Linked DNA regions of Thiosulfativibrio zosterae. The protein of the gene in region 2 interacts with the protein of the main gene of each other region in a pairwise test. Links are inferred from orthologs where the notes say so. Each region holds a gene or a part of one and is shown on either strand. Other genes may lie near its edges.

Evidence for each region.
Region 1: the proteins of THMIRH_RS03950 (region 2) and ftsZ interact in binary tests that used the Escherichia coli proteins (3 or more experiments, as listed by UniProt). The link is inferred for Thiosulfativibrio zosterae from one-to-one orthologs.

What each region holds. Positions count from the first base shown.
Region 1 is NZ_AP021888.1:783,962-790,286, reverse strand. The notes cover bases 3,396-6,325. They hold ftsZ (cell division protein FtsZ), read right to left. Parts: upstream 5,482-6,325; coding sequence 4,309-5,481; downstream 3,396-4,308. Other genes in these bases: rsmH (16S rRNA (cytosine(1402)-N(4))-methyltransferase RsmH), read right to left, coding at 5,567-6,325; ftsL (cell division protein FtsL), read right to left, coding at 3,854-4,177; THMIRH_RS03345 (peptidoglycan D,D-transpeptidase FtsI family protein), read right to left, coding at 3,396-3,857. In the rest of the region: THMIRH_RS03355 (UDP-N-acetylmuramoyl-tripeptide--D-alanyl-D-alanine ligase), read right to left, coding at 1-516; THMIRH_RS03350 (UDP-N-acetylmuramoyl-L-alanyl-D-glutamate--2,6-diaminopimelate ligase), read right to left, coding at 500-2,077; more of THMIRH_RS03345, read right to left, coding at 2,061-3,395. UniProt on the Escherichia coli protein: Essential cell division protein that forms a contractile ring structure (Z ring) at the future cell division site. The regulation of the ring assembly controls the timing and the location of cell division.
Region 2 is NZ_AP021888.1:911,285-923,862, forward strand. The notes cover bases 6,034-8,892. They hold THMIRH_RS03950 (rod shape-determining protein), read right to left. Parts: upstream 8,056-8,892; coding sequence 7,012-8,055; downstream 6,034-7,011. Other genes in these bases: mreD (rod shape-determining protein MreD), read right to left, coding at 6,034-6,115; mreC (rod shape-determining protein MreC), read right to left, coding at 6,108-6,881; gatC (Asp-tRNA(Asn)/Glu-tRNA(Gln) amidotransferase subunit GatC), read left to right, coding at 8,313-8,600; gatA (Asp-tRNA(Asn)/Glu-tRNA(Gln) amidotransferase subunit GatA), read left to right, coding at 8,608-8,892. Outside these bases: lipoyl(octanoyl) transferase LipB, read right to left, coding at 1-135; THMIRH_RS03915 (HP0495 family protein), read right to left, coding at 150-434; THMIRH_RS03920 (D-amino acid aminotransferase), read right to left, coding at 450-1,331; THMIRH_RS03925 (D-alanyl-D-alanine carboxypeptidase family protein), read right to left, coding at 1,340-2,509; rod shape-determining protein RodA, read right to left, coding at 2,647-3,777; mrdA (penicillin-binding protein 2), read right to left, coding at 3,767-5,599; more of mreD, read right to left, coding at 5,609-6,033; more of gatA, read left to right, coding at 8,893-10,062; Asp-tRNA(Asn)/Glu-tRNA(Gln) amidotransferase subunit GatB, read left to right, coding at 10,079-11,506; THMIRH_RS03970 (DUF423 domain-containing protein), read right to left, coding at 11,572-11,973; protease HtpX, read left to right, coding at 12,145-12,578. UniProt on the Escherichia coli protein: Forms membrane-associated dynamic filaments that are essential for cell shape determination. Acts by regulating cell wall synthesis and cell elongation, and thus cell shape.

The DNA.
Region 1 (6,325 bases), 130 kb from region 2 along the record:
ACCATGGTTGGCACCCATTTCAATCACCGCGTAATCATGTGAGGGTTGAATATTTAAGAGCGTTCTGGGAACGCCATAATCATTATTTAAATTCCCTTCGGTTGCTAAAGTATGACCTAAATGGGCTAACACACTGTGCAACATGGTTTTACAAGTGGTCTTGCCATTGCTACCCGTAATGGCAAACAAAGTTTTCAATGGGCATTGCAAACGATGCCATGCCGCAAACTGCCCTAGGGCGATGCGTGTATCTGACACCAGCACCACTGGAATATCCAAATGTTGGGCCACTTCTGGATTAGACGCCAAGATAACAGCAACCCCATGCTTGATGGCTTGAGGAATAAAATCATGGCCATCAAATTTCTGACCTTGCAGGGCAACATAGCAGTCCCCGTCTTGTATCTGACGACTATCGGTTATCATGCGTTCAAATGTAATTGATTCAGCATCAGCGCTTGCACTAATTACCTGCCCTTTTACTGCATCACTAAGTTGTTTAAGAGTCCATGTCATCTTTTTTCTTCCACGCCAGCACAGTAGCTTGATCACTAAAATAGGTTTGTTCTTGGCAAAAGGCTTGATAGGTTTCATGCCCTTTACCCGCGATGAGAATAATATCTTGCGGATTGGCTTGCGACAATGCGGTTTCTATGGCAGTTTGGCGATCAGGAATCATCAGCGGTTGCGGATGTTTTGTCGGATTAAAGCCTTGCAAAATATCGCTCAAAATATCATAAGAGGCTTCGCAACGCGGATTATCATCGGTTAAAACCACCGCATCTGCATAATTTTGAGAAACCTTGCCCATTAAAGGCCGCTTGCCCTTATCACGATTGCCGCCACACCCAAACACCACCCAAAGTTTCTGGTCGGACTGCCCAGTAGTTTCGACCGGCGCCATGTGTTGGCGCACCGCCAACAATGCCTGCTGCAAAGCATCCGGCGTGTGGGCATAATCGACCAATACACTGGGCAGACTGCGAACTTTTTCCATACGCCCCGTGACTGCTTGCAACTTGGGAAGCGCCTCTACTATGGCCGACAGCTCAAAACCATTCACCAAACTCAATCCAACCGCACAGGCTAGATTTTCAGCATTAAATCTACCCATTAACGCGGCATGCGTTGCAAATTTGGCATGCTCAGTTGCAATATCAAACATCATGCCTTGCGCATTTAGCTTTAAATTTAACAGTGACAAATCGGCTGCAACTTGCAGGGAATAGCCAAACTTTTTAGATGGCTGAGCATCCGAAGCATAAAGCGCTTGACCCAATGCATCATCTAAATTAAGCACTTGATAAGTTGCGGAGTAGTCTTCAAATAATGCTTGCTTTGCCTGACGATAAGCCGCTTCCGTTTGGTGAAAATCTAAATGATCTCGGGTCACCTGTGTTAAAGCGACCGCATTAAAAATCAGTCCCGCGATACGATTTAAAACAATGCCATGCGATGAAACTTCCATCACGCAATAACGAATGCCCTGCGCCACAAACTTTGCCAACACACGATTCAATACGATGACATCTGGTGTGGTATTTGGGCTCACTTCCAAATCGACTTTCAGCGGATTAGAGGCTACATTGGCATCATAAGTCACAAGACCATTTCCCAAAGTGCCAATCATGGCAACGGGTTCATGGGTTAAATGGCTTAGTAATTGGGCGGTATAAAACGCCGTTGAGGTTTTACCATTGGTGCCCGTTATGCCTATCAGTTTTAATTGTGTTGAGGGTGCGTTATAAAACCAGGCGGCCAATTTGGGTAAGACAGTGACCAAATCGGCAACCCACCAAATGGCCACTGCTGGTGGCATTTGGCTTAAGACTTCCTCGCAGGGTTTCTCATCTGTGATGACGCATATTGCACCTTGTGTGATGGCCTTTTCGATAAAAGCATTGCCGTGCAGCTTATTTCCAGAAACAGCGATAAAAACACTGTTGGCTTGTACTTGACGAGAATCATCAAACAAATCTTGGATGGGATAATTCGCAGCATCCCCAAGATGCCCATTCAGAATAACGAGATCCGTGGATTGGCTGATAAACTGCCAAACATCATAAAGAGGGCGCATTCATCACCTCCTTGACTATGTCTGTTGGCACATTGTATAAACGCAACACTTCAGTCATGACCTCTTTAAAAATAGGTGCCGCCACACTGCCGCCATAATAAATACCGCGACTCGGCTCATTCACCGCCACCACCATGATAAATCTTGGGTCAGAAACCGGAACCAATCCTGCAAAATAGGCAAAATATTGGTTTTCTTCGTAACCACCACGCTTGGTTTTATGCGCCGTTCCCGTTTTACCCGCCACACGGTAACCGGCAATATGCGCTTGCGGAGCAGTACCGTGGCTACCGACAACCTTCTCCATCATTTCCAACACTTCATGAGCGGACTCGGGTGACACGACTTGAATTCGGGTTTCTAAAGCATTTTCATTACCCTGCGTTTTCTTTAAAATGCTTAAAGGAACCAGCTGACCATCGTTTGCAAAGATGGTGTAAGCCTTGGCCAGCTGTAATAGGTTAATGTTAAATCCATAACCGTAAGCCGCCGAGGCATGTTCAATTTTTTGCCATTCACTATAACGCTTCATAAACCCTAGAGATTCGCCCGGCAAAAAGATACCTAAATCTTGCGCAAACCCAACATCTTGATAAAGCTGCCAAAGCTGCTCAGGTTTCATACGCATAGCAACCTTAACCATACCGACATTGCTTGATTTTTCGATGATTTGCTCGGGTGTTAAACGCCCCTTATCTTTGGGATCAGTGACTCTTTGACCTTGAATGGTGATCGAGCCTGGACTGGTGTTTATTTCTTCATCCAACGAAACCAAACCCAAGTCTAGCGCTTTCGCAATAACAATTGGTTTGACTGTAGAACCCGGCTCTACCACATCTGTAATCACTCGATTACGAATGCCTTCACCGGTTAACTGTGACCGATCATTAGGATTAAACGCAGGCAAACTCGCCATGGATAAAATTTCACCCGTTTTAGCGTCTAACACAACTGCCGTAGCAGCCTTGGCTTGGTGTTCAATCATGGCACGCTTTAACGCGCGCTCTAAAAAGAACTGCACATCCTTATCAATACTCAACACCAAATCTTTACCGGGCTTATCTTCAGTAATGTCTTGCACAAAATCAATCACATGCCCCGCACGATCTTTGATGACTTGTTTTTTTCCCGATTGCCCGGTCAACCAATCATGATAAGTCGATTCAACACCCGACAAACCCTTGCCATCAATGTCTGTAAAACCCACTAAATGCGCAGTGGTTTCGCCACCAGGATAATAGCGCTTATATTCATTTTCGACGTAAATTCCTGGAATATTAAGGTCATCTATTTTTTGTGCCAGTGTTGGCTGAATGGAACGCTTTAAATATAAAAATCGTCTATCCGGTTGACCTGCCACTTTTTGAGAAACCATATTCGCAGACAAGCCCAACCAACTCATGACCTGTTGATAGTTAGCGAGTTGTTTTTTCAAACGCGAAATTTCTTTCTCATTATGTTCAACCAATACACTCAAATCCCCTTTAGACAAATGCGCCTGTATATCCAAATAAGGTGCCAAAACTTTGGGATCGCACCACACGGATGCCATGGGCGTACTTAAAGCTAAAACAGACCCTTGTCGATCAAAGATAGTGCCGCGTGCCGCGGGAATTTCCAAGGTGCGTATTTGACGTTTATCACCCTCGGACTGTAAAAATTCAGCCTGAAGAATCTGCACATAAAAAGCTCTTGCTAAAACCAATAACGCAATAATGGCTATCATCACAAAGACAACCGAATCTCTTTTGATACGACGATTGGCCTGATATAAACTCATTTCGGTACAGTTTCCTGCTCAACCGTTGGGATCACGATTTCTTGAGTTCCTGCGACCATTGGCTCACCCGACATATCAGACATAACAGGCTTAATGAAAATAACTTGCGCTTGATTATCTGAGTTAGAGATTAAATGCATTCCCAATTTTTGGGTTGCCAAATGCTCAACTCTCGCTGGTGCCGTTAGATGATTGCGCTCAAGACTTAAGCGCCCCCATTCTTCTTGCAAGTTTTTTTGTTGCATCAATTTATCAGAATACTTTGTTTCTAATAAGCGCACTTGATGCTGAACCTGAACAACCGCCAACAGCAAAATCATCGAAATTCCTAAAAGTATGAATGCAAAAAACCCAGACCGACGCCATAAGGGTCGACTGGGTTTTGATGGGGATGACAAATTCACGCGTTCGTCGCTAGGTTATGCCTCTAGAACAATCCTAGAGGTTTCACTTAATCGGCTTGACGGCGAAGAAATGCTGGAATATCCAAGTAATTGGAGTTTCCATCAACGCTACCCGTAACACCACCGTTTACCACCATTTTAGGTCTAACGATTTCAGGCTCAACCTTGGGTGCAACTTTAACAGGCTCTAATTGCATTTCTTCTTGTTTAATCGCTTGTACCGCGGCAATATTAGGCTTAACCACTTCTGGTTTCTTGACGGCTTCAGAACTCATTAATCCTGTGGCGACAATAGTCACACGAATTTCATCTTGCATGGTTTCATCAATTGATGTCCCAATAATGACTTTAGCATCTGGCGAAGCAACTGAATCAATCACATCACCGACTTCATTAAACTCACCAATGGTGAAATCCAAACCGCTGGTAATGTTAACTAAAATTCCACGAGCGCCAGCCACTGAAATATCTTCTAACAAAGGGTTGGCAATGGCTTTCTCGGCAGCTTTAATGGCGCGATCTTCGCCCTTAGCATGTCCTACACCCATCATTGCAATTCCGCGCTCTGACATCACAGTACGCAAATCTTCAAAATCCACGTTCATTAAACCTGGACGAGTCACTAACTCTGAAATCCCTTGTACTGCGCCAAAAAGAACTTCATTCGCATAATCAAATGCTTTCGCTAGCACAAAATCACGACCTAACACTTTTAATAATTTATCGTTAGGAACGGTAATTAAAGAATCGACTTCTGCCGCTAAGGCTTCAATACCAGCATCAGCAACTTTGGTGCGACGCTCAAAATTAAAAGGCTTACTCACAACACCTACGGTCAAAATACCCATTTCGCGTGCTGCCTTAGCAACCACAGGCGCTGAGCCAGTGCCCGTTCCACCACCCATACCCGCAGTGATGAATAACATGTCAGCACCCTTAATGGCTTGCTTAACTTGTTCGATATTTTCTTGAGCGGCTTGCATGCCTTTTTCTGGATTTGCGCCAGCACCCAAACCATTTGAACCTAACTGAATACAGTTTTCGACCAATGAGTTATTTAGGGCTTGAGCATCGGTATTGGCGCAAATAAAATCAACGCCTTCTACTTGTGAACGCACCATATAGTCCACTGCGTTGCCGCCGCCACCGCCCAATCCTATGACCATAATCTTTGGCATACCAAAGGTTTGTACCGTTGTTTCTTGTAAATTAAATTTCATGATGACTCCCCTACCGACCATAAAACATGTTTAAAACATAATGATTAACTTAAACTTCATTTCGCGGCCACTTCGCCACAAAACGCTAAATTTTTTCTGCCACTCTCAATACCGCACTGCGGGATCTTGGATTCAATCGGCACTCTTCATCCGATGGAAAAATTGGCTTGCCAATCCGATTCAAAACTGGCTCAACCACAGCCAATTGAACCGGTGAATCTGGAAATAAATCTCTTAAAGTGGACTGATCTCGCAAAAACTGCTTCACAATTCTGTCTTCTAGCGAGTGAAAACTGATGATACTCATGCGTCCTTGCGTCGCCAAAACCTTAACAGCGCTCTCCAAAACAGACTTTAAAACATCCAACTCACGATTGACTGCGATACGAATGGCTTGAAAGCTTCGAGTGGCAGGATGCTTGTTTTTATCTACCTTAGGAGCAGCGATTTTTATTGCCTCTACCAAATCCAAAGTGGTATGCAATTTATCTGCATCCGACCATTCTTTGATGACGCGCGCAATACGACCCGAAAATTTTTCCTCACCGTATTGTCTTAATACCTGAGAAAGCGTTTTTTCATCCACTTGTGCAATCCAGTCTTTGGCGCTCAAACCTTGCTGCGGATTCATCCGCATATCCAAAGGTCCTTCACGCATAAAACTAAAACCTCTTTCTGCATCATCTAACTGCGGGGACGAAACGCCTAAATCAAGGAGAATACCGTCAACACGGCCTACCCAGCCTCTGGCTTCACAAAATTCCTCTAAAGCTTCAAAGCTGCCGTGTTGAATTTGGAACCCCGGATGGGTCATTTGCTCGGCAAAAGCAATCGCCTCCGGGTC
Region 2 (12,578 bases):
GGTAAAGACGGGCGGATGTTGGACAAACCAGATTTCGTCTGGTGTTTGTGGGGTGCGTTCTAGGGTAAATGTTTGCATGGCTTGCCAAGTTTCCGCATAGGGGAGCAGGGCAAGCGGGCGAATGATAAGTGACATGCTTAATGAGGGGATTACAATGTCATGAGTATTTCAGGGTGGGCTTTAAGGTCTGCATAAAGGCCATGCACTTGCTCTAAGCAGGTGACATAAATCGTAATATTGACAGAGATGAACTTGCCACCTTTTGAATGATGGAGGCTGATTTGATCACGCTTGACCTGTGAGTCGTACTTTTGTGCGATTGCAAAACAGGTTTCTACCAAATCAGGGGTGTTTTTACCCATGGCTTTAAATTTGTAGTCGCAAGGAAATTCAATTAGGGATTGATTGTCGGGGTTGTGTAAATCTTGTGTCATTTTTTACGAGTTCTTTTAAGAGCGATTGGCGTTTAAAAAGTCAGCTTTGTAGGCTTGATAATGTTGGCGTAACAGTTGCCAAATTTGACCAGGCCTGCCGTTACCTACCGGTTTTCCATCGAGCTGAGTGATGGGTAAAGCTTCTTTGGTTGAGCTGGTGAGCCAAATTTCATCTGCTTGAAGCAGTTCATCTAGCGTAATGTCTGCTTCTAATAGAGGGATTTGGTGGTTTTGAGCGACTTTTTCAATGACTAAGCGTGTGATGCCAGGCAAGATTTTGTGGCTGTTGGGCGGTGTAATCAGTGTGCCGTCTTTGACCATAAACACATTACTGGCAGAGCCTTCGGATACCAATCCATCACGGCCAATCAAAATGGCATCATCAGCCCCTTGTTGTTTGGCCGCCAGTTTCATCATCACATTCGGCAGTAGGGTGATGGCTTTGATGTCACAACGTAACCAACGAATATCTTCTAGGGTAACTATCTTAATGCCGTTCTCAATAATATCGGCTGAAACCGGTTTTAAGGGGTTGGTGTAGGCATAGATGGTTGGGGTCATACAATCGGCGGGTAGGTGGTCGCGCACCATTTGAATACCGCGGGTGACTTGTAAATAGATGAATTGATCTTCCCAAGGATGGCGTTGAATCAGTTCATCGAGCAGCTTTTTCCATTCAGCATCCGTGAGTGGATTCAGAATGCTGGTGGCTTGTAAGCTGTTTTTTAAGCGCTCTAGGTGAGCGTCAAATTCAAACAGTTGCTTTTGGTAAACGGGAATGACTTCATAAACACCATCGCCAAATAAAAATCCGCGGTCTTGGGTCGAAATTTGCGATTCGGTCATCGGCACGAATTGGCCGTTTAAGTAGACAGTTTGTTGTTGTGCGACAGTCATGCCAATTCCTAATCAAACAAGTGGAAAAGAGAGTTAATAATTTGTTTGATTTGGTCTATCAATTTTTTAAAGAAAGAACCTTCTTCAACATTGGCTAAAGCAACAATTGGCTTTTCTGTAATCAGGGTGTCGCCCAAAGATACGCTGAGCGTGCCTAAATTATCTAATTGAGCAAGCGGTGCTTCAATGTGATTATTGATGGTGGTTTCAATTTTTAAGCTTTTGTATTGACCACGCGGAATAGTGATATATAAATCATCAGTTAAACCCACGCCAACTTGATCACGATTACCTTCCCAAACACGCGCATCGTTTAAGCGTTGCATGCTGGAATAGAGTTTGTGGGTTTCAAAGAAACGAAAGCCATAATTAAGAATTTTTTGGCTTTCTTGGATACGCATATTGGCTGATTCTGTGCCTAAAACCACACTGATTAAGCGCATATCTTCGCGTTTGGCAGAAGACACTAGGCAATACCCAGCAGATTCTGTGTGCCCGGTTTTTAAGCCATCAACGGTGGCATCTTGCCAAAGCAATTTATTGCGATTGTATTGCGTGATGCCATTGAAGGTAAATTGTTTTTCTGAGTACCATTTGTATTCTTCTGGAAATTGCGAAATCAGCGCTCGAGTCAGTTTGGCCAGGTCATTGGCGGTGGTGTAGTGGTCTGGATCTGGTAAGCCCGTTGAATTGACATAATGCGTGTTGGTCATGCCTAAGTTAGCGGCATATTTGTTCATCAATTCGGCAAAAACCGCTTCGCTACCCGCAATATGTTCTGCTAAGGCAACACTGGCATCATTGCCTGATTGAATAACCATGCCTTTTATTAAGTCTTGTACAGACACTTGTTTACCGACTTCGATAAACATTTTTGAACCAGGCATTTTCCATGCTTTGCTGGAAATATTCACTGGGTCGCTCATTTTAATATTGCCATTGATCAGTTCATTAATGACCACAAAACCGGTCATGATTTTGGTCAAACTGGCGGGTTCAACGCGTTCGTCGGCATTTTTTTCGGCTAGGATATCGCCACTGTCAAAATCCACTAAAACATAAGCATTTGCCGCCATGTTTGGCGCAGATGGAATAATTTGTGGGGTAGGGACTTGAGTTGGCGTAGGTAAGTCTTGGGCTTGGGTGGCGAAGCTCATGACAAGAAAGCTTGCGCTCATGAAAAGAGTTTTTAAAAAGGTCATAGGCGTTGAGTCACTGCTTTTAATAAAATTAGTTAAATGAGCGATAATTTAACACAAATCGCACAGAATCTAAATGGCTTGAAGGGGATTGTCAGGTTTTCGTTAGAGTGTGTTTAAGTGGAGAGCATTTTTTTGTGCGTATGAATAGACATTAAAATACCAAAACTGATCATGAGTGTCAGCAGCGCGCTCCCGCCGTAACTGACAAGGGGTAAGGGGAGCCCAACCACTGGCAATAATCCACTGACCATGCCGATATTTACAAACACATAAATAAACAAGGTCATCACTAAACTGGCAGACAGTAGTCTGGTAAAGTTATCTTGTGCTTGACTGGAAATGTATAGGCCTCGGGCGATAATTAAGCTGTAAAGAATAAGTAATAACACAACGCCTATCAGCCCAAACTCTTCTGCGAGCACTGAAAATATAAAGTCAGTAGTGCTTTCTGGTAAAAAATCCAAGTGAGCCTGTGAACTGCCTAAAAAGCCCTTGCCTTCAATGCCGCCAGAGCCAATCGCGATTTTGGATTGAATAATGTGATATCCACTGCCTAAAGGATCGGATTCTGGGTTTAGAAAGGTCATGACCCTTTGTTTTTGGTACTCATACATATAAAAATTCCAGATCACCGGTGCGCTGGCGGCTACGATTAGGGCGGCCACTGAAATCCACTTCCAGGAGAGTCCAGCAAAAAACAATACAAACAAGCCGCTCATGGCAATGAGTATGGAGGTGCCTAGGTCTGGCTGAATAATGATTAAAGCCGCAGAAAGACCCACTAAAAAAAGACCAAACAGCATTTTTCTGCCAGGTGGGGGAAGGTGGTCGTGAGCATAGAGCCAAGCGAGCATCATCGGCAGGGCGAGTTTCATGAGCTCTGAGGGTTGAAATCTAAAGAAGCCTAAGTCTAGCCAACGCTGTGCGCCTTTGCCAATTTGACCAAATAGCACAACCGCCAATAACATGATAAGCCCCGCGGTAAAAAGCCAGGGGGCAATCACTCTTAAATAAGTCGGTGGAATTTGTGCAAACGCAACCATAATGATAAAGGCAATGCCAACCCTTGATAAATGTCGCAAAGTCACTTCTTCATCTCCACCAGAGGCACTAAAAACCACTAGGCTGCTGAGTAAAATCAGAATTAAAATGCCAATCAATAACCACAGATCTAAGTGCAGCGCCGAAAGTAGCCCTTTATTTTTTCGATAGACCTTTTCTTGCCCAGTTAAATCAATTTGCATTTTGTTTCTCAGTGGCTAGATGTTCAAAATAATAGCGAGCAATGTCGACAGCAACAGGTGCAGCTTTGGCACTGGCGTTTTCAATGACAACGCTGATGGCAATTTCTGGGTTATCGACCGGCGCAAACCCGATAAATAAGGAATGGTCTCTCAAAGTGCGGTCGATGTTGTCGGCATCATACTCTTCTTCATTTAAGCTAAATACTTGGGCCGTGCCGGTTTTGCCCGCCATTTTAAAGGGCAATCCTTTGGTATAGGCACGAGCGGTTCCATGGGTGCCGTGCATCACCTTGACCATGGCTTGAATCACTTTCTCCCAATTTGAGATTTTATTGATAGGAATCAACAGGTTTTCATCATTAGAGGTGTTTTGGTTTTTTAATAAGTGGGGTTCTGATATTTTGCCGCGGTTAGCAAGGGTTGCCACAGATTTTGCCAGTTGCAAAGGCGTTGCCAAGAAATAGCCTTGCCCAATGGTCGCGATAATCGTCTCCCCGTTATACCAGTTTTGTCCACGCGCTTCTTTTTTCCAGGCTTTAGAGGGCAGGATTCCCTTTTTTTCGGCGGGTAAATCAATCCCTGTTTCGTGCCCGAATCCGAAAGGGTAAAGTGCGTCATGAATCATGTCTATGCCCATTTTTAACCCCAAATCATAATAATAGGTATCGCAAGATTGTTCAATGGCGTCGCTCATATTGACTATGCCATGCCCACCACGCTTCCAGTCACGATATCGGTGGTCCATATAAACATAATAACCTGGGTCAAAAATTTGTTTTTCGGGCGTAATGATGCCGTTTTCAAGCGAACCCAGTGACACGAAAGGTTTGATGGTTGAGCCGGGAGGATATTGACCATCAGTAACACGATTAATGAGCGGGCGGCCTTTGTTATGAATCAATTCATCGTAATTTTTTTGACTGATGCCATCCACAAATAAATTCAGGTCATAACCGGGATGACTGATAAAGGCTAAAATTTCGCCAGTTTTTGGCTCCATCACAACGACCGCCGCCCTTTGATCTTCTAGCAACTTCTCGGCATATTTTTGCAAGCGAATATCCAAAGTTAGGTGAATGTCTTTGCCAGGAGTAGCAGGGGTGGTGCTTAGGGTTCTGAGCACTCTGCCGCGGGCATTGGTTTCAATTTCTTTATAGCCTGGGTAGCCTAATAGTAGATCTTCATATTGTTTTTCAACCCCAGATTTTCCCATAACATCTGTGCCTAGGTAACGATCTGTATCAAGTGTTTGGGTTTCTTTGTCATTGATGCGGCCGACATAACCTAGGGCATGAGAAACTAAATCTTTGTAAGGATAGTAGCGTTTGAGCTTGGCGGTTAAGGAAACCCCAGGAAAGCGGTCACTGTTAGCCGCAAAGGTTGCAGCCTGTTTTTCAGTGAGGTTGACATCAAAGGTTAATACCTTGGCACGATAACCACTTTGCAGGCGTTTAAAAAATTCTTGCCATTTATCCGCAGCAATTTCTGGGAAAAGTTGCATGAGTTGATCTGGGTAGTTTTCCTGTTTGTTCATCTTTTTTTTGTCAAAGCGCAGCACAAAAATAGATTGATTGTCGGCTAATACATGGCCGTTTCGATCATAAATTTTGCCACGCATTGGGGGGATGGTTTCAATGGAAATACGATTGCCATCAGCCATGCTTTTGTAGTGATGGTAGTTAAACCATTGCAAATAACCCATGCGTGCAATTAAAACCCCAAAGAGTATGAGTACAAACACCATCGCCAGTATTAGGCGAGTATGCAATAGGCGTTTTTGAACTAACTTTTCGGCGTCAGTATTGTGGACAAGTTGAGCCATATGAATCTGCTAAGGCGCGGAGGCCACTTTAAGGCACTGGTGTTTGATAATGAAAAGGGTCACTGGCCATAAAATAATAATCAGTAAGGGTGAAAGCCAATAGTCGTAGGCATTGCTGGCGTTGAAAACCGGCTGTAACAAAAAGAATCCTAAAATCTTAGCGGCATAAAAATACAATGTAATAATAAATGTTTGCTGCCATAACGGATAACTTCTAAAGCTAAAGCGGATTCTTAGCAATAAGAAAACCAGTAAGGAGAATAAAATGGCGTGAGCACCTAAGACGGAGTTAAATATCCCATCGCTTAAAAGCCCTAAAATCAAAGCCGTAAACAAATGGGTTTTGTTTTGTAACAGCATGGTCCAAATCAACAGCATGAGAAGCGTCATGGAAGGTAGTGTCACTGGCAACAAGGCTAAGCTATTCATGGAGTCTAAAACCAGCGTTATGAAGTAACTCAAAAAAAGTAACCACTTAACTTGCGAAAAACGAAAATGCATCAGTTTTTCAGTCATGGAACACCTCGCCAGAGGTTGGAACAGGTTGTTGTAATATTAACACCTTGTTTGAAATGTGGAGATTGGCAAGGGCTTGGGCATAAATTTCAAAATAGGGTTGGTCATCCCAGTTTTGCAAACTGGCGACTTTCGCCACTGGAATTCCTTCTGGGAAAATGCCGCCTAAGCCAGAAGTTTCGACAATATCACCAATAATGATGGAGCTAGAATTGGGGATGTATTCTAAAAGCAATTTGTCATTTCCTGTGCCGGTTAAAATTCCGCGTTGTCCAGTGCGTTGAATGCGAACCGGTACTTGGCTGTCTGGGTCGGTAATCAGCAAAACTCTGCCTGAGTTAAGGGAGAGCTGATTGACTTTACCAATGAGACCTTGCGCATCAATGACGGGGCTGTTGAGTTTAACTTTTTCTAATTGACCGCGGTTAACGACTAAAAAATGTGCAAGTGGCGAATCACTGTAGCCTATGACGCTGGCAATTTGACTGGTATTTTTAGGGATCTGACTGGCAGTGCCTAACAAAGCGTTTAAACGGGTGACTTCAATTTTGTATTTATTGAGTTGCTGAAGCTGCGCTTTGAGTAGTAGGTTTTCTGTTTCAAGTTGTTGCTTGTCATTTTCCAGTTGGCTAAGGGTGTTGAAGTCTTGTGAAAGCCATTTGTAAATGTCTTGCGGCGCTGTGGCCACTTTTTCGATAGGGTCGAGCGCTGTTAGAAGAACGCTACGAACATTGTCCATCAGCTGAGTGTAATGATCCGTGACCATGAGCACAATCGAAAACACAAATATAATAATAAATTGAACCCCCTCTTGTTGAGGGGTCGTTGAATTTAAGCTAATGGTGTTTTCTCCCGTACCACTCGGTGTAATGCTGAACTAAATAGATGAGATGACCTTAGTCAAAAGAAAATACATCTATGCCTTTTTCATCCATCATCTCTAATGCACGACCGCCGCCACGCGCCACACAGGTGAGTGGGTCGTCAGCGATGATAACTGGAATGCCTGTTTCTTCAGAAAGCAGGGTGTTTAGATTGCGAAGCAATGCGCCTCCGCCTGTTAAAACAATACCGTGTTCAGCAATATCTGCCCCCAGTTCTGGTGGGGTAAATTCTAGTGCAGTACGCACAGCACTGACAATTTGTGCCAAAGGCTCTTGTAGGGCCTCTAACACTTCATTGCTGTTTAAAGTAAAGCGACGCGGAACCGATTCTGCGATATTGCTACCGTGCACTTCCATCGTATCCGGATTCACTTCGTGATAAGCGGTACCAATTTGTTTTTTAATTTTTTCAGCAGTCGCTTCACCAATAATCATGCCGTAATTACGACGAACATATTTAATAATGGCTTCATCAAAACGGTCACCACCCACTTTTACGGATGCAGACCAAACAATACCGTTTAAAGATAGGGTTGCCACTTCAGTGGTACCACCACCGATATCAACCACCATTGAGCCAATCGGTTCGCTGACCGGCATGCCAGCGCCAATAGCAGCTGCCATGGGTTCTTCAATGAGGTAAACTTCACGAGCACCTGCGCCCGCAGCCGATTCACGAATGGCGCGGCGTTCAACTTGCGTAGAACCACAAGGCACACAAACTAATACACGTGGGCTTGGCTGAAAGAATCTGGCTTCATGGACTTTACGAATAAAGGCTTGCAACATTTTTTCAGTGACTTCGAAGTCAGCTATAACACCGTCTTTAAGTGGGCGAACCGTAATGATTTTTTGGTTTTCTTTACCCAACATTTCTTTGGCGCCTTCACCGACCGCCACAATAGAGCGAGGTTTTCCATGGTCGCCAATGCGAATGGCGACAACAGAAGGCTCATTGAGAACCATACCTTTTCCGCGAACATAAATCAGCGTGTTAGCGGTTCCTAAATCGATTGAAAGGTCATTAGAGAAGAGTCCCATGAGTTTACGAAACATTGGTCAAAATCCTTTGAATAAAGAGGTGGGTTGTTTAATCAAGGTATTTTATATCAATCAATAAGTAAAGACAGAAAAAATGCCATTAATCTTGGTTTTAATTCAGGTTTTCAATGTGTGACGAATGATTGACTGAGCGAATTATGCAGTGAAAAGGTGCTTATGACTTTTTTGAATGACCAAAATGTGGTAATTTATAAAGGTTTTTCGTTGTAAAAAAAATACTTGGTTAATAAAGCAGATTTAAGGGGAATTTTGTGTCAATCGGACAAAAAGAAGTTGAAACCATTTCTCGCTTAGCAGCGATTTCAGTGAAAGAGTCTGAAGTACCGGCTGTTGCAGAAAAATTGTCTAACATTTTAGATTTATTTGCCCAGATGGCGGCGGTTAATACGGACCATGTTACCCCAATGGCGCATCCATTAGACCAGGTGCAAAGACTGCGCGATGATGTTGTCACTGAAACTGACCACCATGAAAAATATCAAAAGCTTGCGCCTGCCGCCCAAGATGGTTTGTATCTAGTTCCCCAAGTGATTGAGTGAGATAAAAATGCATAAATTAAGTATTCAGCAAATGAGCGAACAATTGCAAAGTCGCCAATTAACCAGCGTTGCCTTGACTCAACATTACTTGGACAGAATTGCAAAATTTGACCCAGAACTCAATGCCTACATTACTGTTACGCCCGAATTGGCAATAGCTATGGCCAAAGAAGCGGATGCCAAGCTAGATGCTGGCAACGCTCATCCTTTAACGGGTATTCCCATTGCGCACAAAGACATTTTTTGTATTGATGGGGTGAAAACAACTTGTGGTTCAAAAATGTTGAGCAATTTTGTTGCACCCTATGATGCTCATGTGGTTGAACAGCTTAAAGAATTGAATATGCCAATTTTGGGTAAAACCAATATGGATGAATTTGCCATGGGGTCCTCCTCTGAAAGCAGTTATTTTGGGCCCACCAAAAATCCTTGGGATTTAAAAGCGGTTCCGGGCGGTTCTTCTGGGGGCGCTGCAGCGGTTATTGCGGCTGGATTAGCGCCCTTAGCGACGGGTACGGATACCGGTGGTTCTATTCGTCAGCCAGCTTCTTTTTGTGGTATTTCAGGCATTAAGCCCACTTATGGTGCGGTATCGCGTTACGGCATGATTGCCTACGCTTCCAGTTTTGACCAGGGCGGTCCTATGACGCGCTCTGCGCAAGATTCTGCTTGGTTATTAACCGCTATGGCAGGCTTTGATCTGCGTGACTCTACCAGTTTTGAACAGGCAAAACCAGATTATACAACCGAGTTAAATGCCTCTTTAAAAGGCTTAAAAGTCGGCGTGCCTAAAGAGTATTTTGGAGAAGGTTTGGATGCTGGGGTTGCAACGGTAATTAAAACCGCCATCGCCGAACTGGAAAAACAAGGTGCGCAAGTAGTTGAAGTCAGTTTGCCTAATAAAGATTTAGCGGTGCCTGCTTATTATGTATTGGCACCGGCCGAAGCGTCTTCCAATTTATCGCGTTTTGATGGCGTGCGTTATGGTTATCGTTGTGAAAATCCGCAAGATTTAAACGATTTATACACCCGTTCGCGCTCTGAAGGCTTTGGCGCAGAAGTGAAGCGCCGCATTATGGTCGGCGCTTATGCTTTATCAGCGGGTTATTACGATGCCTACTATTTAAAGGCACAAAAATTACGCCGCTTGATTAAAGACGATTTTATGAAAGCCTTTGAAAGCTGTGATGTGATTGTTGGGCCAGTGGCCCCAACCCCTGCATTTAACATTGGTGAAAAATCAGATGATCCCATCAGTATGTATTTAGCAGATTTGTATACCATTCCAGTTAACTTGGCCGGCTTGCCAGCAATGTCGGTGCCTGCTGGGTTTGTGGAAGGTCGTCCAGTAGGGTTGCATATCGTGGGTAATTATCATGCCGAAGCCAAATTGCTAAATGTGGCGCATCAATATCAACAAACGACCGATTGGCATAAACAAATGCCAGCGGCTTACCAATAATTTGAAGGGGAAGAAAATGACTTGGGAAGTTGTTATCGGTTTGGAGATTCACGCTCAATTAACCACGCAAACAAAGATTTTTTCGGGTTCAGCTATTGCATATGGCGCACAACCCAATACGCAAGCTAACTTGCTAGATTTGGGGATGCCTGGACAGCTACCGGTTTTAAATAAAGCGGTGATTCCTGCGGCCATAAAACTGGGTTTAGCAATAGGTGCAAACATTGGGCGCAAATCCGTGTTTGACCGTAAAAATTATTTTTATCCTGATTTACCCAAAGGATATCAAACCTCACAGTTTACTTATCCAATTGTGGATAAGGGTGGGGTGGTTGAAATTGAAGTCGATGGTGTTAAAAAGAAAATTGGCGTAACGCGCGCTCACTTGGAAGAAGATGCGGGTAAATCCATGCACGATGCCTTTCCGGGTATGACAGGCATTGACTTGAATCGTGCAGGAACGCCTTTGCTAGAAATTGTATCGGAACCCGATATGCGCTCTGCCAAAGAAGCGGTTGCCTATGCCAAAAAAATGCACGAGCTGGTCCAGTATTTAGGGATTTGTGACGGTAATATGCAGGAAGGCTCTTTCCGTGTGGACTCGAATGTGTCGGTGCACAAACCTGGTACGCCATTTGGCACGCGTGCTGAGTTGAAAAATATCAACTCTTTCAAGTTTATTGAAGCGGCTATTGAAATAGAAATCGAGCGCCAAATCGAAATTTTAGAATCGGGCGGCAAGGTTGTTCAAGAAACCCGTTTGTATGATGCCGATAAAAACGAAACTCGTTCTATGCGTGCTAAAGAAGAAGCCAATGATTACCGTTATTTCCCCTGCCCAGATTTATTACCAGTGATCATTACCGATGAAGACATTGAAGCGATTCGTGCAGAAATGCCAGAAATGCCTGATGGTAAGCGAGATCGTTATATGTCTGAGTTTGGTTTGTCGGAATATGATGCAGCTGTTTTAACTGCTTCGCGTGGCATGGCAGAGTATTTTGAGGGCTTGGTTGCGTTGACCAAAGATGCCAAGTTGTCTGCCAACTGGATGATGGGCGAGCTATCGAAAGCGTTGAATCAACATAATCTAGATATTAAAAACTCGCCTGTGTCAGCAGCTATGCTGGGTGGTTTGTTAGCCAAAATTTTAGACAATACGATTTCTGGCAAAATTGCTAAACAAGTGTTTGATGCCATGTGGAAGGGTGAAGGTTCTGCTGAAGAAATTATTGCGGCTAAAGGTCTGGTGCAAATTACGGACAGTTCAGCGATTGAAAAGTTGATCGATGAAGTGCTTGCCGCTAATCCGAATCAAGTTGAAGCCTACAAAGCAGGCCAAGAAAAAATGTTTGGTTTCTTTGTGGGGCAAGTGATGAAAGCCTCGCAAGGCCAAGCCAGCCCAGGGCAGGTGAATCAATTATTGAAAGATAAGTTGAAATAATGTTTTGCTTTAACGGTTGCTTTAATGGTTAATTTAATAAAAGGTGCTTCGGCACCTTTTTTATTTTATGGAAGTCTAGGCGGTTTAATCCAGATCCAACTGAGCCAGCCCCAGTGAATCATCCAAATGAATCCGCCAATCGGAATTAAAAAGTGCAGGGATTGAAAACCCATTGCCAAAACATAAAGACCACCACTGAAAAACAAAATTCCCAAGCCATTTAAAATGGCTAATTTTTGCCAAATTTTAACCAGGCCTGGTTGTTTTTGCGCTAAAAATCCCAATAAAAACAAGGTAAAAGCATGCAAGCTATGATAAAAAAGAGCCGTTTGCCAATAGCCTTGTTGTTCAATGTTCATTTGTGGTTTTAATGCATGACTGGCTAATGCACCTAAGATGATAATGAGCAGCATATTTAGGCTGCCCGCCAGAAATAGATAACGCTCGGTTTGAAGAGGTTGATTCACAAATACTTCCTTAAGATTATTTCAAAGGTTTTTAGGCTTTTTTGCACAAGTATCCCTTGAAACATTATAAAAAATCTTTATATTAGTCGTAAGAGAAAGTTTATCGCGTTGCCCCTAAGGTAACCTGCTTTAAACTTCATATTTAACATTTCAGATCATTGGAGAAAAGAGATGAAACGAATAGGTTTATTTTTATTAACTAACATTGCGGTGCTTGCGGTTGCAATGATTACTATGAACCTTTTGGGTGTGGGTAATTATATGCAGGGAACCAGTTTAGATTTGGGTAACCTGTTTGCTTTTGCCTTAATTTTTGGTTTTGCAGGGTCTTTCGTTTCTTTAGCCATGTCAAAATGGCTGGCTAAAATGTCAACGGGTGCGCAAGTGATTACGCAACCTCGCAATGCAGATGAGAAATGGTTGTTAGACACCGTCACTCGCCAAGCAGAAAAAGCGGGTATCAAAACGCCAGAAGTGGCTATCTACGACTCACCAGAGCCAAATGCTTTTGCAACCGGTATGACGCGTAATTCTTCATTGGTTGCGGTATCCACGGGCTTATTGCGCAGCATGCGTCAAAACGAAGTGGAAGCGGTATTGGGTCA